One region of the Xylella fastidiosa genome, then DNA from elsewhere that is predicted to be linked to it. Evidence: predicted binding sites of a transcription regulator. Region 1 holds the regulator's gene; the other holds the start of a gene.

Region 1 (15,849 bases):
ATTGAGTTTCACAACGAGGAGATTGAGTTGTTGCAGCGCAGCATTGCTGCTGAACGCGGTTATGAGTTGGAAGAACACTCGTTGGTCTTGTACGTACGTAAAAAACGCGGTCGTTGATGGTGAGTGCGTTTCCGTGCGTGTAACGGGAGAACAGAGTGGTGTGAGGGTAGGGGGAGCGGAGTTATTTTCTTGAATGTACAGTGCTTCATGGATGCCTTCCTGACCTGTAAAGCAACCTTTCGTTTGTTGCGACGTTAGTTACATCTCCTGTAACTCCTGTAAAAGTTTGCCTGCTGCTGCATGGGCTTCTTTACTAATGTGTACGCCGCCCAACATGCGGGCTATTTCTTCTTGACGTGCTTGTGAGTCGAGTAGGCAGATGGCGCTTTGCGTGATGCCGTCTATAGGGATCTTGCTGACGCGGTAGTGAGTATGTCCCTTTGCGGCGACCTGTGGTAAGTGAGTGACGCATAATACTTGGTGTTGCTCGCCTAAGGCGCGTAGTTTTTGGCCGACGATGTCGGCGATTGCGCCCCCGATGCCTGTGTCGACTTCGTCAAAGACCATTGTTGGCACTGTATCCAGGCCTAGTGCGGCGACCATGATGGCCAGCGATACGCGCGACAACTCACCTCCAGAGGCAATCTTGCGTAGCGGTCGTGGCGGTTGGCCTGGATTGGTGGCGATGAGAAATTCGGTGCGTTCGGCACCGTTAGGATGTGGTCGATTGTTTTCGTGTGGTTGCAGTTGGATCAGAAGCTGTCCCCCGCCCATGCCCAATTCGTTGATCAGGTTTGTCGTGGTTGTTGAAAGTGCCGCGGCAGCGCGCGTGCGGCTGATGCTAAGTTTTTCCGCTGCTTGCCGCCACTTTGTCATGGCGTTGCTGATCCGATGATCCAGCTGTTGCAGGTGTATATCCATGTTGCGCATTGATTCGACTTCGGCGGCCATACGGTCGCGCTGTGCAGCTAAGTCAAGCGGTGTGCAGCGATGTTTGCGTGCCAGGCTGTGTAGGCGTCCGATTCTGAGTTCGATGGCTTCCAATTGTTCAGGGTCAATGTTCAGATCGTTATGAATCCGATCTAATAATGTCAGTGCTTCGTCCACTTGGATCATTGCGTTGTCTAGTAAAGTTTCAACTTCGCCTAGTCGTGCATCGTGTTCGTTGACCCGGCTGAGTGTGTGACGCGCTGCATGGAGCAGATGCAACGCTGAGGTGGTGTCGTCGCCATGTAATGTCTGGGTAGTGTTCTTACATGCTTCGATGAGCGCAGCGGTATGGGCTTGGCGTCGATGACTGGCGTCTAATGCGGTGATAGTGGCCGGATCCAGATTTTCGCGTTGCAATTCTGTCAGTTGGTGTTCTATGAAATTGATTCGCTCGGACATATCGCCTTGTGCCTGTAGCGCATCGCGTTCGTCCAGGAGTGCTTGCCAATGTGTTGCGGCTTGTTGTACTGCGTCGCGTTCGGTTTCGTTTTGTGCGTAGGTGTCCAGTAGTACGAGCTGGCTTTGACGTGAGAGCAGTGTTTGGTGTTCATGTTGGCCGTGGATCTCGACGAGATGGGTGGCGAGATCACTTAGTTGCGATAGTGTGACTGGGCGTGCGTTGATCCATGCACGCGAGCCACCGTCGGCACGGATGATCCGACGTAGCTGGCATTGGTCGCCGTCGTCAAGCTCTACGTTGCGCAGCCAGACGCGGGCATGGTGGTGTATCGTGATGTCGAATTCAGCCGATAATTCGGCCCGTTCAGCTCCGTGGCGAACGACACTGCTGTCGGCGCGTAGTCCGGAGAGGAAACCCAGAGCGTCAATGATCAGTGACTTGCCGGCACCTGTCTCGCCGGAGACCACAGTCATACCAGGGCCGAATTCTAATTCGATGTTACGGACAACAGCGAAATCCTTAATCGTGAGATGTCTGAGCATGGCGTTAGAACAGTGTCAATCAAAAAACTTAGGGCGAGTTGAGAGGGTAGGGAGTGGGTAATCTTGCCAACGTTCCGCCGAAAAACTATTTGTTTCCCTTCGTCTTACCAATACTCCATGTGCGCTTCCTTTTCTCCTACGCTTGATTCCCGATCCCGACAATTGTTACGGACGTTGATTTCATGCTACATCCAGAACGGTGAGCCGATTGGTTCCAAGACGCTGGCCCAGCAGGCTGGACTCGACATCAGTCCGGCGACGATCCGTAACATCCTGGCTGACTTGGAGGAACTTGGTCTACTCAATTCGCCGCATACATCGGCGGGGCGGGTGCCGACTGCACACGGGTACCGGATGTTTGTGGACAGTTTGGTACAGATGCAGCCTCCCAGTGAAGATGATATTCGTCGGCTACGTGTTGAGATGACTGGTGGGGGCACGCAGACGCTGTTGGGCAGTGCATCGGAAATTTTATCGGCGATGACTCATTTTGTAGGTGTGGTCAGCGCCCCACGGCGTGAACAGTTCGTATTCCGCCATATTGATTTTGTGCCACTGGATGCGCGCCAGATCATGGCGATCCTAATTTTTGCTGACAATGAGGTGCAGAACCGGGTCATTGAGCCGCGTCGTGTGTACGAGCCTGGAGAGCTGGAACGGGTCAGCAATTATCTGAATGCACACTTCATCGGACGCACATTGGCCGATATCCGCACCACTGTGCTGTGCGAGCTACGCAAGGCCAAGGACGAGATGGAACAGTTGTTGGCACATAGCCTGGATCTTGCTTCGCAGATGCTTGTGCCAAACGATAGTGAGGATATTGTGGTCACTGGCCAGACCCGATTGATGGCGCTTCAGGATCTTTCTGACATGGATCGCTTGCGTGAGTTGTTTGAGATATTTGCGAGCAAGAGGGAGATCCTGCAATTACTGGAGCGTACGATTGATGCACCTGGGGTGCGTATCTTCATTGGTGAGGAGACCGGAATGGTTTCGATGGAGGATATTTCGTTGGTCACTGCGCCATATGCAGCGCACGGTCAGGTTTTGGGAGTGTTGGGAGTGATTGGGCCCAAGCGGATGGCATATGACCGGGTCATCCCTCTGGTGCAGGTTGTAGCCCAGGTGCTGGGTACGGCACTGGAGCCGCCAACGATGCCTTAGGTCGGTTGAGCTGCATTGTCGCCATCGTTTGATGAATTATGCATGGATGGCTTGAAAGCTGGCGGCTTGCCCACATACGGGTTGGGGTTGAGGCGGGCGTTCCGCCGACTCAGGATTTTTATATGAACCAAGACCACCCCGAATGTGATTCTGAAGAACTGACGCAGAATTCACCGGAAACAGATCCGCTCAAGGTTGAGGTTGAGACGTTGCGTGGTGAGATTGCGTCGATTAAGGCGGATGTATTGCGTGAGCGTGCTGAGCTGGAGAATCAGCGCAAGCGCCTCATTCGAGATGTTGAACAAGCGCGAAAATTCGCTAATGAAAAGCTGCTTGGCGAGTTACTGCCGGTGTTTGACAGTCTGGATGCGGGATTGACTGCTTCCGGTAGTGAGCCAAGCCCGTTGCGCGATGGTCTGGAGCTGACTTACAAGCAATTGTTGAAGGTTGCTATTGACAACGGTTTGATGCTTCTAGATCCAGTGGGTCAGCTATTTAACCCCGAGCACCATCAAGCGATCAGCCAGACGGAGGTTACTGACGTCGAACCAGGGCATGTGATTCAGGTGTTTCAGAAGGGATATCTGCTCAACGAACGTTTGCTGCGCCCTGCTCTGGTGGTGGTTGCCAAGCAGGATTGAGTTGTTTTGAGTCTTATTGTTCATGCAGTACAACGTCTTGACAGCCGCTTGAGCAGGCGTCGGTCATCCCCACATTCGAAACAGATCCCGGCACCGCTGGGAATTTGATTCAAAACTTTCAGGAGCTACTCTCATGGGCAAAATCATTGGTATCGACCTCGGCACCACAAATTCGTGCTTAGCGATTATTGAAGGCGGTAAAGGGCGTGTCATCGAAAACTCGGAGGGTGATCGGACCACTCCTTCCATTGTTGCTTACACCAAGGATGGTGAAGTGCTTGTTGGTGCTGCAGCCAAGCGCCAAGCGGTCACAAATCCGAAAAACACCTTTTATGCGGTTAAGCGTTTGATTGGACGTAAGTTCGGTGATGCAGAGGTCCAAAAGGACCTTGATTTGGTGCCGTATAAGATTACTCAGCATGACAATGGGGATGCCTGGGTGGCCACTGCTGATGGTAAGAAGCTGGCGCCGCAGGAAATCTCTGCCAAGGTGCTGGAGAAAATGAAGAAGACCGCCGAGGATTTCCTGGGCGAGAAAGTCACCGAAGCGGTGATTACCGTGCCGGCATATTTTAATGACAGTCAGCGTCAGGCAACGAAAGATGCTGGTCGGATCGCTGGCCTGGATGTCAAACGTATTATCAACGAGCCGACCGCTGCGGCATTGGCTTACGGTTTGGACAAGAAGGGCGGAGATCGCAAGATCGCTGTATATGATCTTGGCGGCGGTACCTTTGACGTCTCAATCATTGAAATTGCTGAAGTGGATGGTGAGAAGCAGTTCGAGGTATTGGCGACCAATGGTGATACCTTCTTGGGAGGTGAGGATTTCGACAAGCGTGTTATTGATTATCTGGTTGATGAATTCAATAAGGATCAGGGGATTGATTTGCGCAAGGATCCGCTTGCGTTGCAACGTTTAAAGGATGCTGCTGAGCGCGCTAAAATCGAATTGTCTTCATCCCAGCAAACCGAAGTTAACCTGCCATACATTACGGCGGATGCATCGGGTCCGAAGCACCTGAATATCAAACTGACTCGTGCCAAGCTTGAAGCCTTGGTAGACGACTTGGTCCGTAAGTCAATTGAGCCATGCCGCATTGCGTTGAACGACGCTGGGTTGCGTACCAGTGATGTTCAAGAAGTGATTTTGGTTGGCGGCCAGACCCGTATGCCGAAGGTCCAGCAAGCGGTTGCCGACTTCTTTGGTAAAGAGCCGCGTAAGGACGTTAATCCGGACGAAGCAGTTGCATTGGGTGCTGCAATTCAGGGTGGGGTGCTGGCTGGTGACGTGAAGGATGTGTTACTGCTAGATGTGACCCCGTTATCCCTTGGTATTGAAACGATGGGTGGTGTGTTTACCAAGATTATCGAGAAGAACACGACCATTCCGACCAAAGCGTCCCAGGTGTTTTCTACTGCCGAGGATGGTCAGTCCGCAGTGACTGTCCATGTGTTGCAAGGTGAACGTGAGCAGGCGCGTTTCAATAAATCGCTTGCTAAATTTGATTTGGCGGGTATCGAACCTGCGCCGCGTGGCCAGCCGCAGATTGAGGTGTCTTTTGATATTGATGCCAACGGTATTTTGCATGTCTCTGCCAAGGACAAGAAAACCAATAAGGAGCAGAAGGTCGAGGTTAAAGCTGGTTCTGGACTTTCGGATAGTGAGATTCAACAGATGGTTGCCGATGCTGAGGCACATCGTGAGGAAGACAAAAAGTTCCAAGAGTTGGTGCAGGCAAGGAACCATGCTGACGGTTTGATCCATTCAACTCGTTCGGCCATTAAGGAGCATGGTAGTAAGGTTGGGGGTGAGCTGATTGGGCGTGTCGAAGCCTCCCTTGCAGAGCTTGAGGCTGCCGTCAAAGGTGATGATAAAAACCAGATTGAGGCGAAATCCAAAACTCTTGAGGAAGTTGCACAGTCGTTGCATATGGCAGCAACAGCAGAGCAGCAGTCAGGAAGCACGGGGGCTGGTGCAGGCGCTTCAGCCAAGGTTGACGATGTGGTTGATGCTGAATTCACAGAAGTCAAGGCCGACAAAAAATAGGCTTTTTATGCCGAAGTGGTATGGATTTGCGAATGGGCGGAGCAAACGCTTTGCCCTTCGCGGTTTTACCGTGACATTGTCGCTCTCTGCATGTTTCGATTGAGTGCCGTTTCTTTAACAACTATCGATGTCTGCTATCCATGAGTAAACGTGATTACTACCAAGTGTTGGGTGTGCCTCGCACTGCCAGCGAAGATGATCTGAAAAAAGCGTATCGTCGCTGTGCGATGAAATACCACCCAGATCGTAATCCTGGTGATGCAGCTGCGGAGGCGGCCTTTAAGGAATGCAAGGAAGCTTATGAGGTTCTTGCCGACACGAAAAAACGAAAGTTATACGATACGCATGGTCATGCCGCTTTCGAACATGGCGTGGGGAGCGGAAATACCCCCGACATGAACGATATCTTCGGTGATATCTTCGGTAACATTTTTGGTGGCGCGCGCGCTTCGCGGCGTGGTGCCGATGTCGGTTACATGGTTGAGCTGGATTTGGAAGAAGCTGTTGCTGGTGTTGAGCGACAGATCCAGATACCCACTTTGGTTGAATGTACTCACTGCCATGGGAGTGGATCAGAAGACGGTCACGTTGAGACGTGCGGTACGTGCCGCGGTAGCGGTCAAGTTAGGATTCAACGCGGCATCTTTGCCATGCAGCAGACTTGCCCGCATTGCGGCGGACGAGGCGTGATTATTCGAAATCCGTGTAAGGTCTGCAATGGTGCTGGGCGTGTTGAGGATCATAAGACGCTGTCAGTGAAGATCCCTGCTGGTGTAGACAATGGTGATCGTATTCGCCTCAGCGGTGAGGGCGAGCAGGGTCCGGATGGGGTGCCCCCAGGGGATCTATATGTGGAAGTGCGTGTGCGTGAGCATCCGATCTTCCAGCGTGATGGTGATGATTTGCACTGTGAAGTGCCGGTGCGTATTTCACAGGCTGCGCTTGGCGACATTGTGCGTGTAGCTACGCTTGATGGGGAGGCAGAAATTCGTATTCCTGCGGAGACCCAGTCTGGTAAACTGTTCCGCTTGCGTGGCAAGGGGGTACGCTCGGTGCGTAGTCGTACTGAAGGCGATTTGTACTGTCGTATTGTGGTTGAGACTCCTGTGAACTTGACTGCTGAGCAGCGTAAGCTGTTAGAGCAATTTGAAATGACTTTCGCTGGTGAGGATGCGCGTAAGCATTCCCCTAAATCGGCTACTTTTCTTGATGGTGTAAAAAGCTTCTGGGACCGGATGACGTCTTAAGTGAATGAATGCCCGCGTTGCGTTTGGGCCATCATTGCTTTCGCCTGGTGAGGTAAACGGATGTTGGTGTGAGTGCGTCTCCCGTTGTTGGTATTGTCGGCAGTGCTGGTGCCTATGGACACTGGTTGGGACGCTTTCTGCGTGAGCGTATGGACTTGAAGGTGATTGGCTATGATCCGGCGGATCCAGCCTCGCTATCCCCTGCCGAGCTACTACGTTGTGCTGATGTGCTGGTGTTCTCTGTGCCGATCAGGAAAGCCGCTGCCTTGATTGGTGAATATGTGGCGATGGCTGATGGCACTGACGCTGGGCAGCTTTGGATTGATGTGACCTCAATCAAGCAGGCCCCCGTGGAAGCAATGTTGGCTTCGCAAGCGGAGGTAGTTGGCTTGCATCCTATGACTGCACCACCAAAGGCACCCACGCTAAAGGGCCGGGTGTTGGTGGTCTGCGAGGCGCGGCTACATCATTGGCGTCCGTGGTTGATGCAGTTGTGTGAGGCGTTGGAGGCCGAATGTGTGGCTGCGACGCCCGAGCACCATGACCGGCTGATGGCGTTGGTACAGGCAATGGTACATGCCTGTCACTTGGCACAGGCGAGTGTGTTACGTGATTACCTGCCGCTATTGGGCGAATTTCAGTCGATCATGTCATTTCGTTCGATGTCATTCGAGTTGGATATGGCGATGATTGCGCGGATTCTATCGTTGAATCCGTCGATTTATGAGGATATCCAGTTTGGAAATTCGTATGTGCTTGAGATGCTAGACCATCTGCTTAGTCACTTGCTGGAGCTGCGTGCATTGGTGAGTTGTGGTGATGATGCAGCACGTACTCGATTTCGTGCCGGCTTTTTGGAAGCCAACCACCAAGTTTTTCCAGAAGCGTCGTTAGTTGCAGGTAACTATAATTACGAGCGCATCGGTTATTTGTTGGCTGATTTGACCGAACCGTTGGCTTTCAGCGTGTACCTTCCAGAGGATCGCCCTGGTTCATTGCAAAGGCTGCTGCACGTGTTCGAGCAGCATGGGATTAATTTGTCCTCGATCCATTCATCGCGTACGCCAGCAGGTGAACTGCATTTTCGGATTAGCTTTGACCCTGGGAGCGATCGTGTTGCACTGATGCGAGCTGCCGATGAGATCGATATGCGCCGCATTGGTTGCGTGTTGACTCGGCCAGAACAGTGAGCACTGTGTCTTGGAGGATGCTCGCCACAATGAAGACAGAGCTTTCATTCCGTGTTTACGATCACTCTCAAGATGCAACGCGGCCTGCTCAATCAGGTGCCGGATTCTAGCAATACAATTGCCTGGTCCGAGGGGGCTGGATGGTTGGCATCGTCTATCTCTGTACCGATAGCGGCTTAGTTTTTGGTTGCTGTACTTGCACCTGCCTGACTTCCTATGAGCTTGGTGATAGGTGTATCGCTTTCCTTACTATGAAATGGAAATAGTTAAGTGTGGTGTTGCCGTCCTGATGCGTGCAGGTTGGTTGGACACGTGATGAATACTGAGTTGTTTCCGGTGTTTGAGAATGCGTTTAGCGTACCTGTGTCAGGATTTTGAAAAACGCTCACTGAATGTCCTCAATAAATGGCAGGATCTTCACGCTGCTTCTACACGGTCATCCAGCACGATTTCACAAACCTGAAGAATTGGGAGCTGTCATGCGTCAGACCAAGGAAACCTCAGGGCTTGTCCTGATAGTGGAAGATAACCGCAACATCTCAGAGATGATCGGCGAATACTTGGAAGGCCGTGGCTTTGAGGTGGATTACGCAGTCGATGGGTTGGATGGCTATCGTTTGGCCGTTGAGAACAGCTATGACGTGGTGGTACTCGATTTGATGTTGCCACGCCTGGATGGCATAGAGGTTTGTCGCCAGCTACGTAAGGACGCACGTAAATCGACACCTGTGCTGATGTTGACAGCGCGTGACACACTGGACGACAAGCTCACCGGATTGGGATTCGGTGCTGATGATTATCTGACGAAGCCATTTGCAATTCAGGAGTTAGAAGCTCGCTTGCGTGCTCTCATCCGTCGGGAGCGTCGCCAAGTTGGTGCGGAAGTGTTGAAGCTTGCTGATCTTGTCCTGGATCCGGTGAGCCTGCGTGCTACCCGTGCCGGTACTGAGCTGCAACTTTCCCCGATTGGGCTACGTCTTCTGACGATCTTGATGCGGGAGTCACCACGTGTCGTCAGTCGCCAGGAGATTGAACGCGAAATCTGGGGAAACTGTTTGCCGGATTCGGATACATTGCGCAGCCATCTATATAACCTGCGTAAGGTGGTTGATAAGCCATTTGGCCGACCGCTGTTACACACGGTACAGAGCGCAGGCTACCGGATGGTTGATATCGAACAATCAATGGATTGATAGTTAATCGTCATATGAAACTCTCTAATCAGGTGCTGTATTGGTGCCAAAAGAAATTAAGTATCCCTACTAGACGTTGGCGATGCTTGCGCTGAATAGTCGGTGCATCTGTGTAAGGTGTTGGACAATGCATTGTGCAATGCTTCTTTTTTGACAGGGATTACGAATAGATTCCATCGGAATACGGATGGCTTCCGATGAAGATGGCGGCGTTGTTGTGGCAGAATCGTCACCCTTCAACGGCGTGATTGGGACGATCTTTCGCGTTCCAGTTTTTTTAACTTCTGTCAAATAATGGCTGACCAATTTGGGCACATTCCGCGTGGACCGCGGCGCATTTTCAAAGCTGCAATCTGGTCATTAAAGGGATTGCGTGCCGCTTGGTTGCACGAATCTTCTTTCCGTCTGGAGGTGGTATTGCTTCTGCTGCTTGGGCCATTGGGCCTGTGGCTGGGGCAAACCCCGGTGGAGAAGGTACTGTTGGTTGGCGGCTTATTCATGGTGTTGGTGGTGGAGTTGCTGAATTCGGCGATTGAAGCAGTGATCGAGCGTTATGGGCCTGAATACCATGAACTTGCTGGGCGTGCTAAGGATATGGGCTCGGCTGCGGTATTCATTACCTTGGGTAATGTGGTGCTTTGCTGGGTGTTGATCTTAGGTCCGCGTCTGTTTTAGTGCTTTTGCTTGTTGCAAGTTATCTAAAGGATGGCTGCACGGTGGCACAATGGGTGTTCTCGCTTTGGGGCAGGGCACGGTTCCACATGATTTATCTCCACGCTATCGATCCGATTGCTTTCTCGCTTGGTCCGGTGAAGGTGCATTGGTATGGCTTGATGTATCTGGCAGGTTTTGGTGCGGCGTGGTGCTTGGGACGCCAACGCATCCAGGCCGGGCGTTTGCTTGGTGTCAACATAGATGGTTTTTCCGACCTGTTGTTCTACGCGATGATGGGTGTGGTGTTGGGTGGCCGTGTGGGTTACATGCTGTTCTATGCGTTCCATGACTTCTTGCAAGAACCATTGCTGCTTTTTCGGGTGTGGGAAGGGGGCATGAGTTTTCATGGAGGTTTGATTGGCGTCCTACTGGCAGTCGCTTGGTGGAGCCGGCGTCAGCGCATGCATATGTTCGATGTGGTTGATTTTTGCGCACCCCTGGTCCCAGTGGGCTTGGGTTTTGGTCGGCTTGGCAACTTCATTGGCGGTGAGCTTTGGGGCAAGCTCACACACAATGGCTGGGGAGTAATTTTCCCGCGTGCTCCGCTGAGCGATGTGCCTGCTGGGCAGCTTGCGATGCAGGATGTGATAAATTTTGTGCAGATCCAAGAGCATTATGCCGCTGGACTTTTGGGTCACTATGCCAGGCATCCCTCGCAGCTGTATGAAGCGTTCCTGGAGGGGCTGGTGATGTTCATAGTGCTATGGCTATTTTCGCGCAAACCACGTCCACGTTATGCGGTGTCTGGATTATTCGCGTTGTTGTACGGTGTGTTTCGTTTTTTGGTCGAGTTTGTGCGTATGCCAGACAATGGTGTCTATGTAGCGTTCGGATGGCTGACTCGCGGCCAGATCTTAAGCTTGCCGTTGATCGTGATTGGATTGTTCCTGTTCTGGTTGTCGTGCCGCTCACCAGTATTACAGCCAGTGCCTGCCCCTGAGGTCGCTAAGTGAAGCAGTACCTTGAATTACTGAATGATGTGCTTGTGCATGGCATAAAAAAGCCTGACCGCACTGGCACGGGGACACGCAGTGTGTTCGGTTGGCAGATGCGATTTGACTTGAGCCAAGGTTTTCCACTCGTTACGACTAAAAAGCTGCATTTGCGTTCGATCATTCACGAGTTGCTATGGTTTCTCAGGGGGGAAACCAATATTGCTTATCTTAAGAAGCATCAGGTACACATCTGGGACGAGTGGGCCGATGCCACGGGTGAGTTGGGACCTGTTTACGGCAAGCAATGGCGCCGTTGGGCTGGTGCGGATGGTCACGAGATCGACCAGATCCGTTGGTTGGTGGAGGAGATCAAGCGTAATCCAGATTCGCGCCGCTTGGTGATTAGTGCTTGGAATGTGGCTGATCTTCCACAGATGGCTTTGGTGCCGTGCCATGCACTGTTTCAATTCTATGTTGCCAATGGCAAATTGAGCTGTCAGCTCTATCAACGTAGCGCTGATATTTTTCTTGGCGTCCCTTTCAATATCGCTAGTTATGCACTGCTCACCCATATGTTGGCTCAGGTGACTGGGCTCGTGGTCGGTGATTTTGTGCATACGTTGGGTGATGCACATTTGTATGCTAATCATGTCGAGCAAGCATCCGTGCAACTGGGGCGTGTGCCGCGACCGCAACCGGTATTAAGGCTTAATCAGGCAGTGACTGACTTGTTCGACTTTACCTACGATGACATTGTGATTGAAGGTTACGATCCATATCCGGCTATCAAGGCACCGGTGGCTGTGTGATCTGCGGCATCAGTTGGCGACTCAGACCAGTCGGCGTAATGAGTGGAGACGCATCTCAAGAAAGCCAGAGAAAATAATGAATATCTACAACGTGTTGTACGTAGTGCCATGATTGTTTCCTTAATTGCGGCGTTGGATCGTTACCGCGCCATTGGTCGTGATAATGGGTTGCCGTGGCACTTGCCGGACGATCTGAAGCGTTTCAAAGCATTGACTTTAGGTCGACCGGTGCTGATGGGACGCAAGACTGCGCATTCCCTTGGACGTCCCTTACCAGGGAGAACCAATCTGGTATTGACGCGTTCTGGACACGTGCCATTTTCTGAAATGCGGGCGGTGGATTCGCTTGATGCAGCTATCGTCCAGGCGGCTGCGGAGGGTGCCGACACGTTAAGTGTGATTGGTGGAGGTGAACTGTATGCACTGACTTTGCCGCACGCCAATGCGATGTACTTAACTCACGTGGATGTGGCTGTTGCGGGCGCTGACACGTATTTTCCTATGTTCGACGCCGTCGATTGGGAGATCAAGAACCGTGAACCCCATCAGGGCGATGGGCGTCATGCCTACCCGTTCACCTTCATAGACTATTGCCGCCGATTGCGTTAGTGCATTCCCACGATCTTGTGTTTCTGCAACGCATGCAGTGAGCAGTGACGGGATGCGCGGTGGCTATTGTTCATCAACAGTATTCAATGAAGTGCGATTGCGAGTGATATCCAGCTACAATGAATGAATGTTTACTGAATTATTATTCCAGGGGATACCTTGGAGCATGGATGTACCGTCCGAAGAGAAGGAACACGGATGTTGAAGAAATATTGGATAGTTCTAGCGCTTGTTGTGGGGGGTATTTTTGTTTATTTCCCAACGCGTGTAGCCGCTTCGTCATTTGAAGCCTCATCAGCTGCAACACTGCAACCTGTGGTCCGCTCCTATGGCCGTTTGCGTTTTGAACCATGCACACTGAGTGCTCGTGGTGCCGGACACATCAGGGTGCTCTGCGCGCAACTGCCGATCCTTGAGAATCCTGCGTTACCTGAAGGACGTAGGATTACCCTGAAGATTGCTTGGCTGGAGCGTGACAGCGGTAGTCATCCTGCCTCAGATCCGGTTTTTTTCATTGCTGGAGGTCCGGGCCAATCAGCAACTGGAGTCGTTGCTGCGGTGGCACCTAGTCTGAATGAGGTACGTAAAAAGCGTGACATCTTTTTCGTGGATCAGCGTGGTACGGGTGGTTCGCATCCGCTCACCTGCGTAGATGCGCAGGGGAGGGCGCTTCAGCTGGAGGCAGAGAACACCACGACACCAGAGCAATACATCGCCTTTGTACAGCGTTGCGCTGCTTCGCTACAGGGGCGTGCTGATCCTCGCTATTACACCACTACCGAAGCTGTCACCGATTTAGATATGGTTCGGACTGCACTCAGCGTGGATAAAATCAACCTGATTGGCGTCTCTTACGGCACTCGAGTGGCGCAGCACTATGCACGTCGTTATCGTGCCCACGTCCGTACCTTGACGATGGATGGAGTAGTTCCGAATGACTTGGTGATCGGTAGTGAATTTGCTACTACATTCGAGAATGCAATTGCGTTGCAGGATGCGCAGTGCCGTAAGGATCCATCCTGCGCCAAGCGTTTTCCGATTGACAGTCGGCAGCAACTGCGTACTTTGATGGAGCGTCTCCGTCAGGGCAGCGAGGTGGAGTATCAGGATCCTGCTTCCGGTGAGATGCGCCGCCGCCGTATCACTGCCGACACCGTGGTTAGCTTAGCCTTTGGTCTCTCGTATGCACCAGAGCTGATTGCATTGTTGCCGTTGATTTTGAATGAGGCCGCTTCAGGGCATTACGCGCCATTGATGTCGTTGTCTCAGCTTGTCCAGCGTGGCATGGACGATCAGATGAACCATGCGCTGCACTGGTCTGTCATTTGTACTGAGGATGCGGACCGCTACGTGACAAGTGCAAGTGCAGGAGGTGCCCTGTTTGGACCAAAGGTTGCACAGATGTTTTTTACGCCCTGCAAAGTTTGGCCTACTGGTGTCCGTCCGCCTGATTTCATGATGCCGTTGGTTTCCGATCTTCCGGCATTGTTGCTCTCAGGTGAGCGTGATCCTGTGACGCCGCCCCATTACGCCGAAAAGTTGCTTAAGGGCTTGCGTTACGGTCGTCACATCGTGGCACCGGGCCAGGGCCATGGCACCATCCGTGTTGGATGTGTGTCCAAGTTGCTTGGCCAGTTTATTGATCGTGCTGATGCTACGTCCCTTGATACAACCTGTGTGCAGCGTCTCGTTAACGTGCCAGTATTCACCTCGTTCAACGGGTGGGAACCATGATTACCGCTGAACATCTTCATAAGTCCTTCAAGACCAAGAAGGGGCTGGTTAATGCGGTAAAGGACCTCAGTTTCCACGCTGCTGATGGTCGAATCACGGGATTACTCGGTCCCAACGGCGCTGGAAAAACGACGACGTTGCGCATGCTCTATACGCTATTGGTCCCAGATCAGGGCTGCATCAGCGTCGATGGCGTGGACGCAGTAAGCGATCCGATGACGGTTCGTCGTGGACTTGGCGTATTGCCAGATGCATGCGGTATTTATAAGCGGTTGACCGCGCGTGAGAATATCGCTTATTTCGGTGAACTGCATGGTTTGTCCCGCATAGACGTCGCCGCGCGTCTCTCCATACTGTCGAAGGCGCTGGATATGGATGACATTCTTGACCGTCAGGCTGCGGGTTTCAGCCATGGCCAGCGTACTAAGATCGCAATTGCACGTGCCTTGGTGCATGACCCACGTAACATCATCTTGGATGAGCCGACGAATGGTTTAGATGTGATGACCACACGTAAGTTGCGGGATTTTCTCCGTCAGTTACGCGCCGAAGGCCGCTGTATTATTTTCTCTAGCCATATCATGCAAGAAGTGGCGGCGTTGTGTGATCACATCATTGTGATTGCCAAGGGCACGGTAGTAGTGGCCGGTAGTGGCGATGAGCTGCGCGCGCGCACTGGAAAGGACAATCTGGAGGATGCCTTCATTGATGCAGTTGGTTCAGATGAAGGGCTGCATGCATGAGTGCGTTTTCTACTTTATGGACGGTGATTTGCAAGGAATTACGGGATATCCTGCGTGATCGCCGCACCCTTGTTCTGTCACTGCTGCTGACACCGCTGCTCTATCCTTTGATTATTCTAGGTATGGGGATGCTGAGTGAGTCGCGGGTCAAGACGCAAGTGGATCAGTTGCTGGAAGTGCCTACGATCGGACGCGAGTACGCGCCTACCTTGATAAATTTTCTTGCGGCTAAACGTCTAAATGCAGTTGCCCCTTCAAGTGATGTGGTCACGGCGATCCACACACAGCAGATTGACGTTGCGTTGCGTATTGATTCTGGCTATGCCGATGCTTGGCGAGAAGGACGTCCGGCCCTGGTGGAGATTGTGTACGATGCTACGCGCCGTGATGCTGAAATCCCGGTTGCACGTTTGAAGGACGCCTTGAATGCTTACAGTCAGCAGGTCGGCATGCTGCGGTTACTGGCAAGGGGGATCGATCCGCAAGTGGTTCGCCCGATCGAAATAAGTACCTGGGATTTGGCAACGCCCGATGCCAAACGTGCTTTGTTGATGTCGGTGATCCTTCCGATGTTGTTGGTGATTACATCCTTCATTGGTGGTGCGTCGTTGGTGTTGGATGCCACTGCTGGTGAACGTGAGCGGCAGTCACTGGAACCATTGTTAACGACACCAGTGTCACGTCATATCATCGTGAGTGGGAAGATTGTCGCAGCGTGTGCGGTTGGCTTGCTCTCGTTATTACTGACGTTGCTCGCATTTAAACTCAGCGCCCAGCTGGCAAGTGCTGAAATGAGTCAGCAGCTCAATGTCCGGTTCATACCGATGTTACAGATGCTGTTTATTCTTTTGCCGGTGCTGTTCATGGGGACCGCGCTGTTAACCT
Region 2 (15,849 bases), 190 kb from region 1:
TAGTGATATGGCTTCTTGGAGCATATTTGTTCGCAATTTCGATTCCAACTGTTGTTGATCGTTCGCTTTCTTTCTATATCCTCGAAAAGTTACAGCAACGAGGTGGTGGTATTCGTGAAGATGCTTTCCAACAGATATTTCAAGATGAGTATATGCGGGAACATCATTTGGTAGAAGTTCGATTGACCGAGCAGCTTCAGTCAGGAACAATTTATATCCATAATGGCTGCGTTAAGCTGACTGAGCGTGGTGAGCGCTTAGCTTCATTCAGTCGTTTCTACCGTAAAAATCTTTTACCCAAGCATCGTTTATTGATGGGAAATTATACGGATACATTGACAGATCCTTTCCGTGAAAGTCGGATGAAATTAGATTATCGTTGTCAATAAACATAAGGTATAAGAAATATCATATGATTAAAGTGACTGCTATTTACCAGCAAGATCCTCCACCATTCCGTCAATGGCATCTGCTGATGCCTATTATGTTGCTTGCTTTAGGTTTACTTTTAATACTGGCAACACATGTTAATTACTTCCGCGGCGTGCCTGGTGATCTAGGGGATGCTCGTTTCAATGGCATTATTCTTGAGTATTTTTATAGATGGGTGAGTGGCGGTAATGAATCACTATTGAGTCCTGGATTTTTTTATCCGATGCCTGGTGCTCTTGCTTTTAGCGATAATCATTGGGGAACTGCCTGGATCTATTCGATCTATCGCATCTTAGGCTTTGATCGGTATGTTGCTTATGATCTTTGGTATTTGACAGGCTATCTGCTGAATTTCGCATCAATGCACTTTGTGCTTCGGAAATTGGGCTACTCTGTTGCTGCTGCTGCTTGGGGAGCGTTTTTCTTTACTTTCGGGATGCCAACCGTTGCCCATCATGTAGGTCATGCTCAATTAAGCTACTGTTTTCCAGCGCCTTTGGCGCTGCTGTGTTGGCAGCGCTTTCGCCAGTTGGGTGCTCCACTGTGGTTGGGTTGGGGGGCGCTAGCAGTGGCATTGCAATTTTATGTCTCTATTTATCTCGGGTATTTCTTGTCATTGTTGTTACTCGCTTGGATAGCTGCGCAATGCTGGATTGAAAGGACATCTCCTTTAACCTGGTTTGCTGGTTTCGGTGCTTGGGTGAATTCAAACAGGAGAGATGCTTTATTTCTTTTCCTATTACTAGGTTTAGTCGTTACCAGTCTGTTAGTTTTAATGTATCCCTATGTTTTATATTCAAAATTATATGGTTTCTCGCGTGATTCGCATGACATCTCTTCGATGTTACCGCGTATCAGCAGCTATTTTATTTCTGATATCTCGACGATATGGCATACCTTCAGTGACCACGTAGGCAAGGATTTGCCTATGCGCCATGAGCATCAGATGTTTGTGGGTCTAGGTGCGCTTTTGTTGGTTGTACTCGCGTTAACCCTCAATAGATCGCCAATAGTGAATGTTTCTATTATATCTTTGGCGTTATTGATGTTATTTACCTTAAATATTAAAGATCAATCATTCTATCTATTATTTGCTGATTTCCCTGGAGTTAATTCGATTCGAGCTGTATCTCGTATCATTCTAATATTAATGATTCCACTTGCGATTCTGATTGCCTCTGGAATAGATGCGGCACGCTTAAAAAGCGGAAGATGGATCATATTAGCAGCTTCACTGTGCGTAGCGCTCATGATTGAAACTATTCTAATGAAAGGCCAGTTTTATGATATTGCTGAAGCGAAAATGCGTGCCGCAACGCTCGATCAAAAGTTGCCTGCACATCTGAATGCTTCCACAGTGATTTTTGTTCCTGTCAATACATCTGAGCCATCCTTTATGACCGAGTTGGATGGTATGTTGCTTGCTCAAGAGCGTGGATTGAAGACCTTGAACGGATATTCTGGAAATTTTCCTAATGGTTATTCAACGAATGATCCTACGCAACCGGCGTGCTTGCAGGCTGTTTCGCGTATGGAATCAGCACGGCGTTTTTATGCTGGGCACCTTGGGGAAAATTTGGATATGGGTATTTTTAAGTATTTTGTTGCATTGGATACTCCTAATTGTTCAGAGGGAGATTGGCGTGAAATTCCAAACGAGCAAATAAAGCGTATCAAGCTTGGGATTATCAATGTAAAAAAACTGTGTGATGGACGCTATGAAGTCAAGGTCAAGGTAGATAATCAAAGTGAGTATCCTTTGCTTGTATTGCCTAAGGAGCATCCATTGCGGTTATCTTGGCAGGTCCATCCGAAGGGGACTACTCCTAAAATTGATGCTTGGGTTCCCCGTGTCGATTTTCCTCAAGGAGAGGATATTACAGCAGGTGCTCAGCGATATATTCGCTTCCCGATTAATGTTGATGAAAGTGGTGATGTGATACTTAGTGTTTCTTTGGTTTTGGAGGGGCGTGTTTGGTTACATGATCAAGGATTTTCTATTGTTCAAAAGAAATTAAATGAGAAATATAAATGAGTTTGGCTTTATCTATTAGTAGTTATTTCTATTTTTATTATGTGGTTTCGTGTAAATGCAGTGGATGTTGATCTGTATCTGTATTCATTTATGCATTGGGTACGGATGTTTTGCAATTATCCTTAAATTTCCTGAAATATTGCAGGAATTGGATAACCAACGTTCTTAGAAGCTAAAGTTGTTGCTGTGTCACCATTGCACGCTGAAGGATCGCCGCAGAAAAAAAGCCCCGCGTGAGCAGGGCTTTTTTGATAAATACAACAACCGTTAGTTTATTTTCTTAGAAATCCATACCGCCCATACCGCCCATGCCGCCACCAGCAGCAGGTGGGGTTGGCTCGTCTTTCTTCGGAGCCTCGGCGACCATTGCTTCTGTGGTGATCATCAGGCCAGCGATTGAAGCAGCGTTCTGGAGTGCTGAACGGGTGACCTTGGTTGGGTCCAGGATGCCAAGGTTGACCATATCGCCGAATTCGCCAGTAGCGGCGTTGTAGCCAAAATTGTCCTTGCCTTCTTTCACCTTATTTAAGATGACCGATGGCTCTTCACCGGCGTTGGCAACAATTTCGCGTAATGGTGCCTCCATAGCGCGCAATGCGATTTGAATGCCGTGTGTCTGGTCTTCATTGGCACCCTTCAGATTGCTGATTGCCGTGATTGCACGTATCAGGGCCACGCCGCCACCTGGAATCACTCCTTCTTCAACGGCTGCACGGGTTGCAAGTAAAGCATCATCAACACGTGCTTTCTTTTCCTTCATTTCCACTTCGGTTGCAGCACCGACCTTGATGACGGCTACACCACCGGCGAGCTTGGCTACACGTTCCTGCAGTTTTTCGCGGTCGTAGTCCGAGGTGGTTTCCTCGATCTGGGTCTTGATTTGCTTGACGCGACCATTGATCGCATCGTTGTCACCCATACCATCAATAATGGTGGTGTTTTCTTTAGAGACGCGTACTTTCTTGGCCTTGCCAAGATGGCTGGTCGTGGCCTTTTCCAGAGACAGACCTACTTCTTCCGAGATGACGGTGCCGCCTGTCAGCACAGCCATATCTTCCAGCATGGCTTTGCGACGATCACCGAAGCCAGGTGCTTTGACTGCGCAGACTTTGATGATGCCGCGGATGTTGTTAACGACCAGAGTTGCCAAAGCTTCGCCTTCGACTTCCTCAGCGACGATCAGCAACGGCTTGCTTTCTTTGGCGACGGCGTCAAGCACGGTGAGTAAATCGCGCACACTGGAAATTTTCTTGTCGTGAAGGAGGATGTAGGGATTATCCAGCTCAACAATTTGGGACTGCTGGTTGTTGATGAAATATGGCGAAGAGTAACCACGGTCAAACTGCATCCCTTCGACGACATCCAATTCGTTTTCTAGAGTTGTGCCTTCCTCAATGGTAATCACTCCTTCTTTACCGACCTTCTTCATTGCTTCGGCAATAATGTTGCCGATAGACTCGTCTGAGTTAGCAGAGATGGTTGCGACTTGGGCAATGGCTTTATCGTCGCTGGTTGGCTTGGAGATCTTCTTCAGTTCGGTAACCGCGGCAATGACTGCTTTATCGATACCACGCTTAAGATCCATTGGATTCATACCAGCGGCCACTGCTTTGCATCCTTCACGGATCAACGCCTGGGCTAGTACCGTTGCAGTGGTGGTGCCGTCGCCTGCATGGTCATTTGTTTTGGACGCAACTTCTTTAAGCATTTGTGCGCCCATGTTTTCAAACTTGTCGGCCAACTCAATCTCTTTGGCGACAGAGACGCCGTCTTTAGTAATGATTGGGGAGCCGAAGCTCTTATCAAGCACTACGTGGCGGCCTTTGGGACCTAAGGTGGCTTTCACTGCATTAGCAAGCAGGTTCACCCCGTGCACCATACGTGAACGGGCTTTTTCACTGAAAATAATTTCTTTGGCAGCCATTATGTTTTTACTCCAAGATTCGCGATGAGAACATTAGTGATGTATGGAACAATGTGTCCGCTGTTGGCGTGATATGTCGGATGCATTCACGAGTTTCGGGCTTGGCTTAATCAACCGATGATCGCCAGGATGTCGTCCTCGCGTAATACTTTGTATTCGACGCCTTCAGCCTTGTAGGTGCTGCCTGCGTATTGACCGTAAATCACTTTCTCACCCACTTTGACGCATGGGGTACGGACGTTGCCGTTATCCAGCGGCTTTCCGGCACCGACGGCGATGACTTCACCTTTAGTGGACTTTTCCTTGGCGGAGTCTGGAATCACGATACCACCAGGGGAAACTTCGTCGGCTTCGATTGGCTTGACCACTATGCGATCATGAAGCGGTTTGATGCTCATAAAGACCCTCTTTAAGTGATTGATTTATATAGATCTTACATGGGAGGGTTAGCACTCTTATGTAATGAGTGCTAATTCCGCACATGCGAAAATCCTGACGACTGAAAACTCAGGATCAAGACGGCATATATGGCTGAGTGTAGGGGTTTCAAGGGGGTTCAGAGATTTTTTTGTGAAATTCATTGATTAAATCCCTATGTGCAATACGTGTGTGCGGCAAGGGTGGTTCGCTGTGCTGATGCAGTTGGTGTTCTGAAAGGCTGCAAGAGCATGACTCAGCCAACACTCCATTTTAGTTTAATGATTGGTATCACTGGGCAAGTTGGGTAAACCGGGTTGCTTGCATAGCCGTATTACGTTGGTAGATTCGGTTGGATCGTTTGCTAGCGTCTGACTTTTTGGCATTTTTGATGAGTGGTGGTGTCAGGCGCTATTGATGCTTTGCTGAGTGCGCATGCTCTAGGCATTGAACTCATGAAACATAACGAAGGCACGTTCATGGCGTAACAAAAGTATCGCTGAATAGGCTATTAAGTATGTCGTTATTCACATTAATCTCACAAATATATCTGTGCCCGATATCAGAGAGTCGTTCAGCCTTTACACTGTGATCTTATGGCATCTGATGTATACCTGATTTTCAGCACCTGCCCTGATTTGCCGAGCGCTGAAATTATTTCTCGCGTATTGGTACAGGAAAGGTTGGCAGCTTGTGTGACTCAATTACCGGGTGCGATCTCAACCTATCGTTGGCAGGGAAAGATCGAGACGACGCAAGAGATCCAGTTACTGATTAAGACCAACGCTGTGCATGTGAACGCCGCTATTACGCGTTTGTGCGCGCTGCATCCTTATCGACTGCCGGAGGCAATCGCAGTCCAGGTCAGCGTGGGATTACCTGAGTACTTGACTTGGATTAATACAGAGATTGACGAGGAATACTCTCTACCATGACGTTCTTGCATCGTTTAGCCACACTATGTGTATTGGCACTGATTTCTTTTCCTGTAGTCGCCGTCAGCGAAACGGACCTACTTCCGGTGGAAAAGGCTTTTGTGGTCGGGGTGAAAGCTCTTGATCGCCATCATGTGTTGGTGCATTGGAAGATCGCCGAGGGTTATTACCTTTACCGACATAGGATTGCGGTGCGGGTCTTGAATGATGGTGTGCTCAAAAGCGATTCCAAGCTGAATTTGCCAAATGGCTACAGGAAGAATGATTCGTATTTAGGGGACGTTGAAATTTACCGTGGGAGTCTGACCGCGGTGCGCAGCGTATTGCCTGTGAAAGGTGTGCATAAGCTGACGTTGCAAGTGAACTACCAGGGATGTGCGGATGCCGGTGTGTGTTACCCACCACAGGTACGCACGTTGCATGTTGCGTTGCCGACTGATGGTAATGATTTGGATAGAGGAGCTGTGGTTGATAGGCAGGATAGGGGGAGTGCTGTTGACGCGCGACCATTGCTCAGTGAGATTGTTCCTGGAGTCCGTGCATTGCCGCTTCCAGCCGAGCAGGCGTTCGGTTTTGAGGCCATCGTTGGTGATGGTAATCATCTGTTGCTGCGTTTTACCCCGGCCAAGGGGTACTACCTGTACCGTGACCGCACTTCACTGGCCTTGGAAGGTGATAAGACTGTTCATACGGGTGTGGCGTATTGGCCGCAGGGCAGTAAGTATCACGATGAGCATTTTGGTGATGTGGTCGTTTACTTCAATCAAATTGAAGTGATGCTGCCGCTACAGCGTGATTATTCAGGGCCTATCGCTAATGCGACTCTGGTAGCGACTTTCCAGGGGTGCCAAATTGACGGCATTTGCTATCCGCCGATGACTCGTCGGGTGCGTTTGTCTTTGCCTTCTGGAAAGGTCTCCTCGCCGAATCGCGCTAATGCTATACCGTTGATGGGTAACCATGCCTCTCTCCAGAACCCATTGCGTTTGCCAGGTAGCAACGTCCCGCCGGCCACGGCCAGTCAGTCGGCCGTTTCGGTTGACAGCGCTTTGGAGAATCATCCCTCGTACAGTGCGAGCAAGTTTTTCATGGCGTTGTCTCTGGCATTAGTCGGTGGTTTGCTATTGAATTTGTTGCCGTGCGTGTTGCCGGTGTTATCGCTGAAGGTATTAGCGTTGGCTAAAAGCGGTGAGAGCCGTGCTTGTGCGCGTCGCCATGCCATTTGGTACACAGCCGGCGTATTGCTCTCGTTTGGCGTCATCGGCGGTATCGCGATTATGGCGAAGATACTATGGGGCTTTCAGCTTCAGCAGCCTGGCTTTGTGGGTGTATTGGTTTACTTGATGTTTGCCGTTGGCCTGAGTTTGTCAGGGGTCTTTACCATGAGCAGCACCAAGTTTGGTGCGATAGGTCAGTCATTGATGGCGCGCAGTGGGTCATTAGGCGATTTCTTCGCTGGGGTGTTGGCTTGTGTGGTGTCCAGTGCCTGCATTGGTCCATTCATGGGCCCTGCGTTGGTCTACGCCTTCACCGCGCCGCCGTTGTTGGCAATGTTGGTATTCCTTACGCTTGGCTTTGGTTTGGCATTGCCGTTTCTGTTGCTTGGCTTTGTGCCATCGTTGACACGTCGTTTGCCGACGCCGGGTCCATGGATGCAGACACTGAAATACGTTCTGGCATTGCCAATGTATTTGACTGCAATCTGGTTATTGTGGGTTCTGGGCAAACAGCGCGGTGTGGATGCACAGTCGTTGCTGTTGGTTGGCTTGGTCATGTTGGCAATGGGATTGTGTTGGTTCGAGCGCAGCCGTTGGAATGCTGATCGCTGGGGGTTGGTGCTCTCCAGTGTATTGTTATTGTTGACCTTGTTGCCGCTTTGGGGGGTGACGCAACTGAAGATACCGCATTCGATCCCGCAGAATGTCAGTAGCGATGAAGTGGCTTACTCGCCGCTGCTTCTGGATCGTTTGCGTGCCGATAACCGTGTTGTTTTTGTCAATGTGACTGCGGATTGGTGCGTGACCTGCAAGGCGAATGAACGCAATGTGTTGTCCAGTGATGCTTTTCACGATGTGATGCATCGGATTGATGCTGTGTATATGAAGGGTGACTGGACTAATGGAGATGCTCAGATTAGTGCGTTTCTAAGCCAGCATCAGGCAGTAGGTGTACCGCTGTATGTGGTTTATGGACCAGGTGCACCGCCCAACATTCTTCCCAATGTGTTGACTAAGGATGTTGTGGAGGATGCTTTGTTGCGCGCTGCACGTTGAGTGCTACGTGTGCTTGCTGATCTTAGTTAATGCGCAAATAGGTCTTTGGAGTCCTTCTTAGTTTTTGGGTGAATGGCAGGGTGTGGTTTTTGATGTCTGCATCCGCACTGATGGTAGTGGATGGGCATGTTATGTGTATTGTTGGCTATCAGTCTTTAGAGTGTTTATTCCGTATGCTTTGGTGGTATGTGGTTGAGTACGGTGATGTTGCCGCGTCCAGGTCGGTAGCCCGCGTGCAATCCGCGTGCAACGTAGTCAATGCCTGCTTTGCAGGCTTGATGCAGGTTCAGACCAAGGCACAGTTGGGCGGTGATCGCTGAGGATAGGGTGCAGCCGGTGCCGTGGGCATTCAATGCTAAGCGTGGATTGCTGAAGCGCTCGCGTAATGTGCCGTTGTCGAAGCGATCAATCACACTGTTGCCTTCGTTCAAATGTCCCCCCTTAAGTAGTACCGCGTGAGCGCCAAGTTTCAGTAATGATGCTGCTGCGGTGTCGGCATCGCTGCCGCTGTTGATATGACGATTGAGGAGTCGCTCGGCTTCTGGAATGTTAGGTGTGATTAAGGTGGCTAATGGCAGCAGCTGGGTGCGTAAAGCCTCCAATGCGCTGTCTTCAAGGAGTGTGCTGCCGCTGGTAGCAATCATCACGGGATCTAGGACGATGCAAGGTGGTTGATGCCGTTGCAAGGCTTCGGCGACCAGTGTGATGACTTTGGCATTGGCGAGCATGCCGAGTTTGACGGCGTGTACATTGAAGTCAGAGAAGCAGGTGTCGATTTGTGTTGCGATAAATTCCAGCGGCGGTATATGCACTGCATTCACCCCGCGGGTGTGCTGCGCAGTTAGCACGGTAATCGCAGAGAGTCCGTGTATATGATGTGCGGCGAACGTTTTTAGATCGGCCTGGATGCCTGCGCCACCGCCTGTGTCCGAGCCGGCGATAGTGAGTGCGGAGATAATGTTGGGGATGTTCATGTGGTCATTGTGCAATGGGTTTTTATGTCATGCACGTTGTTGCTGTGGTGATGGGGTGTAGTGCGTGTCGCATGATCTGCCATTCCAGGTGGAGGGCATGCGATGAATGTTGCATTGGTGTAGTAGTGCTACGACGTGGGTTGTAGGTGGATTGCTGCGGATCGTTAATCTAAAGCGTTGTATTGGTGTGTGTGCTGCTTCGGGCAGGCAAGGCTCACTCAGTACGGTGATCCTGTGTGGTGTGAGGTGAGCAATATTACGAAGGCTGGTTTAATGTGTTGGCAGAGCATTAAAAGTATTTTCATCTAATGATGTGTGTGAATCACACAAAGAGATGTCTGCCATTATTTATTACCTTTAGTGTTTTTATTGATTTATCTAAAGTGCTGAGAAGGTGAATACGAATGACAGTCATGGTGTGACTGGGTGGAGAGTCATTGCGATGAAGCAGCCTGAAGTGGAAGCGGGTAGGGTGAAACGCGTTCTGTCAGGAAATAGGAGCTAAAAATAGCCATTAGTCTCTGCGGCGGGCGTAGTCTAATGCTTGTGATGAAGTGTCTAGTAATCCATTGGCTGAGCTATGCGCGGGTAATAGTCAGGTTTTTATTTTTTAATCAATTCAAATCACATTGCTAACGTGCTGCTTATAGCGTTTATGAGTAATGTCTATTGTGCAGTGTTGGTATGCGATGGGTACTTGGTACAGGCGGGAATTGAATGGTCAGAAGTGTAGAGAGGAAAAAAAGGCCGCCATGGGGCGGCCAAATGAGACTTAATTATGCGTGAGTGATGATTTTAATCTATTTAAAAATGAGTAGATGTCAATCGCATCACATAATGATTGAGGGAGATTTATTGAATGTGCAGAATGCACCATTTCAATGGTTCTACAAACGGAGTTTAGTTTCATGCAGTCAGTTTGATTGAACTTCATTGGCGGTGATGATGAGTCACTCATTACAGGTGATGAGTTCAGCACAGGCAGAATGCCGTGGGATATTGGAGATGACGGTGTTGGCTTTTGTCACTATTGGCACTGAATGAAAAAATTTGAAATGGATGTTTCTGGGGATGTGTCGCATGTTGTTGCCAATGAATGGATTCATGCGTTGAGTGGTGTTGTCGGTGCAATGCTAGGTGTAGGGTTTGTAAGAGAGGAGCAAGGAAACCTGCTGAGTCATGTAATCTGCGTATTGTCATGTCGGTTCCGGTGTATGTCGATGATGATTATGTGGGTCGGTAGTGTGCCAAGTCATGGGCAATGCTTCGGAAATATTCTCACGCAGGCGGCGTTGTTGAAATTCAGTACCAGTGGGGATGAATCAGCGGCTATGCCATTGAAACATTGAGTGATCCGAATGTAGTGATTGCTTGTTATCAGCCACAGCATGTCACGGCTTGTTGCCTTGGATTTACGTGTTGTGCATGTTTGAATGTGTAGGCAGTGCCAAGTTGTTTGCAGGATGCGTTATTGGGTTGAGTGACGATTGCTGCTTCTCATGGGTGAGCGGGATGATATTCATCATTTTTATAATGAGATGATTTTTATAGTGAGTTTTATCGGGGTCACTCTTCTAAGGAGACACGGAGTACACTCGTTTCTAGCGTCAGTCGGGGACATTGGATTCGCATTTTTCATGGGTCCTCATAGATTGGTGAATCATTTAATTAGATTGGGAGCGTTGTATGCCTGTATCCCGTTTTGCTGTGTTTGGTCATCCCATTGCTCACTCGCTATCACCGCGCATCCATACCGAGTTTGGCCGTCAGATGGGTGTCGTGCTGGACTATCTTGCATTTGATGTTGCGCCAGATGCGTTTCGTGTTTCGCTGGAGCATTTTGTTGCCGAGGGTGGATGTGGTGCAAACGTGACTTTGCCTCTTAAGGAGGCTGCATTTGAGGTGTGCACAACTTTAAGTGCACGTGCACGCCGTGCCGGTGCGGTCAATACGCTATCTCGCGTTGACGGTGTTTGGCATGGTGAGAATACCGATGGGACAGGTTTAGTACGTAACTTGACGGAGCGGCATGGTTTGGATTTGCGTGGTCGCCGCGCTTTGCTGCTTGGCGCTGGTGGCGCTGCACGTGGTGTGGCTCCTGCATTGCTAGATGCCGGCATTACTGAGATGGTGATCGTTAACCGCTCCCCTGAGCGTGCCGATATGCTGTGCGATGCGCTTGGTGAACCTGGCAAAGTCAGTGCACGCTACTGGGGTGACTTGGGTGATCTTGGAAATTTTGAGTTAATCATTAACGCGACTTCGATCGGAAACACATCCGATATGCGCACTTTCTCTCTGCCGCGTTCGTTGTTGGACAGTATGACTGCGGCGGTAGACCTGAATTACGGTAGTGCAGCAGTCCCCTTCCTGGCCTGGGCGCATGCGGTTGAGACCCGCTATGCGATCGACGGGTTAGGTATGTTGGTTGAGCAAGCGGCTGAAAGTTTCTCTCTCTGGCACGGTCGGCGTCCGGATACTGATCCAGTGTATACGGTATTACATTCAGAGTATGGCGTTCCTGGTCGGTCATGACTGAAAAATAGGCGTGCTTTTTAGTACGGTGTACGGTCCTTTCTGTCCGTTACTGAGGTCGTTGCTGAGTAAGCCAACATGGTGTCTCAATGGAGTGGGTGAGTTGATGTTGTCAAAGGCGGCGGCGGTGTGTTGTTCTTGATGTTTTGTGTGGTTTGTTATGAGGTGCTGTGTTGCGGTAAGGATGCAAATGCGTCGGTATTGGTTGCCTGTTGTAGTGGTGATGTTACTGGTGGTGATGAAAAGTCGCAGGATCGACAAATATTAAAGAGATGCTTGTTGAAGTGCCGCTACGGAGTTGTGTTGAGCAATAGCAATTCCAGGGGCTGTATTTGGAGCAGGGGTATAGTGCCGCGATTTTTTTTGCATAGTGGAAAGCGTAGTTCACAGTTCTTGGTGTGAGGTGTGAGGTGTGAGTCACAAGGGCCGATGGATGGCGATAGGTGATATGAAGCATGTTGCTGATTGAATGGCTAGAGGCCCGCACGTTCGACCACAAAACTGCTGAAAGATGATTCCTTGGCGTCATTGGCACTTTGTTGTGCTTCGTGCTGGGTTTCTTACAAGAGAATTTCAAGAAAAGGATTCTTTTCAAGGATGGCTGCTTGCGACTTACGCTTTAGAAGTGTGGTGAGATCGCCTTGGCGTTGTAGCAGCATGATGAATTCTTGCAGCCAACACAGAAAGATGGTTTCTTGACTCAGTACATTCCTGCATTCGGAGAGGACCGATTCCGTATCGCCATGTGTTGCTATGAACATGTCATGCGTATTGGTACGTCGTTTTTCGCATTTCTGCGGATAGTTGTTCATGCTCATGAATGCAGTGAGCCGTTGGTTTATTTCTTCAAACTTTGCACGTTTTGTAGTGGCTGTTAGATGTACTTCTTCATGTTGTGCTAGAGCTTGCTGACGCGCGGTCTCCCGTTCTCCTGCTCTTGCTGCATACGGGTGAAGGCATCTTTGGTATTGACCAATGTAAGGATCTCAGTGATTTTAATCCTTTCGCTTTGAGCCGGTCTTTTTCTCAACAGAGTTCGAAATTTTCGAACTCTGCGATACGCTTGACGATGTCACAGCGAGCAGGCAGCCCATTGTCGCCGCGTGTATTCACCTTGGTGAGAACGTTGCGGACAATGGCGAACTTGGTGATTGAATGGTGATCCACGTCTACGGGTTGTTGCACTTCAGCACGATCTTCTTGAGTGACCCCCGTACGATGAAGAAACAGAATGAGGTCTTGTTTGCTGCGGCAAAGCAAGGGGATGGTATCGACGTGTAGCGTGAACAGTTGTGGTGGGGTGTGGAATGCTTCTGGCTGTTTTAACTCGTCTTTCAATGTCTGATTGATTGTGGGTTTTGATATGGGGCAGCAGCTTGTTTTCAATAGGTGGTTTATTGATTGGCGATTTGGCGGAAGCGGTGTGATTTGAACTCATGAATGGTTGTGGAGCGTTGTTGAGCTTGTAGCGCTATGAGTAATCAACTGCTTATCGTTGTTGCGTGTTTGGCGTCGCAGTGGCTATGTTTGTGCAGCAGGCGCTAAAAGATGTGTATCCGCCTCCAACCGTGATATGTGCTCAAGCAGCGACCTGGTGATCAGTAGGGGTACAGCGTGCAGAGGGGACGGGAGTACCGTTACGCAGTCTGTAGCAGCGTGCTTGCTTGCAGGCGGGAAGGTCAAACCGGAATGAGGCGCTCTTGCTGAGTAACCGCTTGTTTTTCTTAGTGGTTAGGTTGGTTGAACTAGCTGCGTTCTAGCCTATTGCGAGCAGAGCGCTGCGCGTGACTTATAGGTTAGCCACAGAAATCTGGTAACCCTGAGCTGCCATTTCCTTTGCCAGAGCTGTTCCTGCATCTTTTTGCAGGTTGTCCTTGAACGGGATGTACAAGCAGTCCCTGAATGTCAGAAGGACGCTCCATGTTGTCCTGTTGCTTCATGAGAATGGCAACGTTCTTGCGACCGAGCAGTGTGAGCATCATGTCTAGTTCCAGTACAACGTTTTGGCGCGCACGGAACTTCTTTTCGTTCTCCTGGCAGGCAGGGAAACCCTCGTCATCGGGTGTGGCAAGCACTACTGCGAACTTTACCTCTGCCGTGTACTTCTCCAGCTTCTCAATGATGGTTTGTCCCTGCGATGGAAGCTGGTCCAAGATCAGCGGCTCAAGCTTCCAGCGGCGCAGCATTGCTTCAAGCTCAGTGCGCGCTGCTGCGTCGTGCCCATAGACGACGAATACCTTGCTGAGCATTGGCTTGGTAGCAGCGCCATTCTGCGGCGTGGGTGCTGCCGCAACATGCGTGGGCTGCACGCCGAGACACTCCTTCACGGCGTCTTGATTCTTGCCCTGAACGATGAAGTTGCCGGTGTGATAACTGTTAACGATGGCCTCATTCTGTAGGCGAAGCTGTGTTCCCTTGCCATTCGATAGCGCAACTTCGTTCGCAACTTGGAAGCCGCCCGCTTGGAGGCAGGCTTTAATGTCGTCAAGAGTCATCGCCATTCCTTTTAAGCTCCCTAAATCGCTTTCTTGGCTGCTTCGCTGAGTACATCCACAACGATGTCACGCACACCAGACGCCACCGAAGTTCTGACTTTCGCCATCACCTTCTTGAAGCGAAGGGAGGCAACTTGGGTCTTGGGACTGTCTTTGGTCAGTTTGGTTAGGTCGGTACGGAACTGTTGAACTTCGTCAGGCGTCAGGTTAGCGTCTGCTTCAACAAGCTCAACAGTGCCAGCAATCTTGCGTTCAGCCCAAGGGAACCGACTGCCGCAGTTGTTGCAGAAGGTGGGCGGCTCGTAGTCTCTGCCAAATCCGAGAACGCCTTCAACGTAGTCATCACCGCCAATGGAAGCGCTGCATTTTGGGTACTGGATGATGGTCGCTTCACCAGACTGGGAGCAGAACGCTTCCCGCAATTCATGGTTCTGGTCTGCAGCAGTCGTTGCGACGTGTCCATTGGGGCAGATCTTTGCGGCTCGATACGTGCCCATTGCGCTGCCTTGGCTATTGTAATGGCGGTGGGTCAGGGATTCGAACCCTGGAAGGGGTTACCCCCTTGCTAGTTTTCAAGACTAGTGCATTCAACCGCTCTGCCAACCCACCTAATTTTGTGATGTGTTAATAATCTGTTTAGCTGCATGAACGCTGCCATCAGCTGAAGTTTTCTAACACATTGTTTCTGCAGTATGTTTTGAGGGTCGCGACCGGTGCAAAGGATTGCGCCGCGATACTTCATCTATACGTGTGTGTCCTTATTCTCTGTTGAAGCACCCAGGTGATCCAGGCGGTGGGGGTCATTGCCTTTTTGTCCGCCCTGCCCAGGTGACTTAGACAGAAGCGCCTATTATCACATGCTCCGTGCTGGTTGATTCAACTCCCCATTAATTCAGTTGCATCCCGGTGACCGTTGAATGCTGATGTTGCCTATATGCAGTTGCTACTGCATTGGGGGATATTTTGTCAGGAATTCCGACAGGCGTTTGAGCAATGTATGTTGTGGGAGAGCAACTGTATGTTGCAGCGCACCTCCAGATCACGTGGTGCTTCGGTGCTGAGCTGGGCGACGTTGTCGCAGATAGCATCGTATGACGCCAGCATCGTTTGATGCATGAGTGGAGGTAAATGGCTCATGTCAACGTGAGTCACTGCGGTGTGGCGCAATCTTATGGTGCGTGCACTGTGTGTGTGTGCGGCTTCAGTTAATGTTGTAGATGGAGGAGTGTTGCTGCGTGAAACTGATTCGTTGCGCATCACCATGGAGTGATGCTGTTCCAGGGGAGGCGTTCTTAAAACGTATTTGTTGCTTGTGAGTACTATGTATCGGTGTGCATCTCACACATCTATCCGTGTCACATCGCCTAACGATGTAATGGATGTGAGCAGTTTGGGCAGTAATAACGCTGGCTGATCGCCCAAGTATCTGTAACGCAGATCAAGATATCGCCATTTACAAAGTGTGGACATACATAAGACGACGCCTGCGCTGTGATAGAACCGGCGTCGTCATACGTATATGGGTGCTACCTTACTTGACGCTCAGCAGTTTGACTTCAAATTGAACAGCCGCGTTTGGTGGGAGAATATTACGTGGATCGGCGCCGTAAGCGTCAGCTGGTAGGGTGATTTCCCACTTTGAACCGGCTGGCATATTTATTAGGGCTTCGCGCATGCCTTTAATGTCAATCGCGCTGACCTTAATCCCTGGGATTTGCTGTGCTTGGTGTCCCTGTTGTGGACGTTGACCCCATGGGAATGGGCCAGCGACTTCTAACTGAACGGTACTGGCCTGGGTCGGCTTGGCACCCTTGCCAACTTCTATGATC

What was found. Region 1 encodes HrcA, which represses chaperone genes, less so after heat shock. Its sites were predicted from a motif close to TTNGCACTCNNNNNNNNNGAGTGCNAA; they were not measured.
Region 2: the regulator HrcA is predicted to act here: its motif matches at 4,838-4,864, upstream of F7G16_RS04355 (co-chaperone GroES).

What each region holds. Positions count from the first base shown of each region.
Region 1 is NZ_CP044352.1:1,196,971-1,212,819, forward strand. Features, by position in the region: gene fur (ferric iron uptake transcriptional regulator) at 1-117, shown strand, start outside; gene recN (DNA repair protein RecN) at 259-1,932, opposite strand; gene hrcA (heat-inducible transcriptional repressor HrcA) at 2,050-3,099, shown strand; gene grpE (nucleotide exchange factor GrpE) at 3,222-3,740, shown strand; gene dnaK (molecular chaperone DnaK) at 3,874-5,790, shown strand; gene dnaJ (molecular chaperone DnaJ) at 5,931-7,037, shown strand; gene F7G16_RS05250 (prephenate dehydrogenase) at 7,106-8,227, shown strand; gene F7G16_RS05255 (response regulator transcription factor) at 8,707-9,420, shown strand; gene F7G16_RS05260 (diacylglycerol kinase) at 9,715-10,095, shown strand; gene lgt (prolipoprotein diacylglyceryl transferase) at 10,182-11,087, shown strand; gene F7G16_RS05270 (thymidylate synthase) at 11,084-11,878, shown strand; gene F7G16_RS05275 (dihydrofolate reductase) at 11,987-12,487, shown strand; gene F7G16_RS05280 (alpha/beta hydrolase) at 12,686-14,221, shown strand; gene F7G16_RS05285 (ABC transporter ATP-binding protein) at 14,218-14,964, shown strand; gene F7G16_RS05290 (ABC transporter permease) at 14,961-15,849, shown strand, end outside.
Region 2 is NZ_CP044352.1:1,005,099-1,020,947, forward strand. Features, by position in the region: gene F7G16_RS04340 (hypothetical protein) at 1-389, shown strand, start outside; gene F7G16_RS04345 (hypothetical protein) at 413-2,467, shown strand; gene groL (chaperonin GroEL) at 2,748-4,391, opposite strand; gene F7G16_RS04355 (co-chaperone GroES) at 4,502-4,789, opposite strand; gene cutA (divalent-cation tolerance protein CutA) at 5,405-5,743, shown strand; gene F7G16_RS04365 (protein-disulfide reductase DsbD family protein) at 5,740-8,016, shown strand; gene thiD (bifunctional hydroxymethylpyrimidine kinase/phosphomethylpyrimidine kinase) at 8,181-8,990, opposite strand; gene F7G16_RS04375 (hypothetical protein) at 10,031-10,339, shown strand; gene aroE (shikimate dehydrogenase) at 10,677-11,525, shown strand; gene F7G16_RS04390 (hypothetical protein) at 12,086-12,337, opposite strand; gene F7G16_RS04395 (hypothetical protein) at 12,552-12,863, opposite strand; gene F7G16_RS04400 (nucleotide-binding protein) at 13,322-14,020, opposite strand; gene F7G16_RS04405 (DUF2321 domain-containing protein) at 14,041-14,517, opposite strand; tRNA gene F7G16_RS04410 (tRNA-Ser) at 14,540-14,629, opposite strand; gene F7G16_RS04415 (hypothetical protein) at 14,934-15,131, shown strand; gene F7G16_RS04420 (FKBP-type peptidyl-prolyl cis-trans isomerase N-terminal domain-containing protein) at 15,552-15,849, opposite strand, start outside.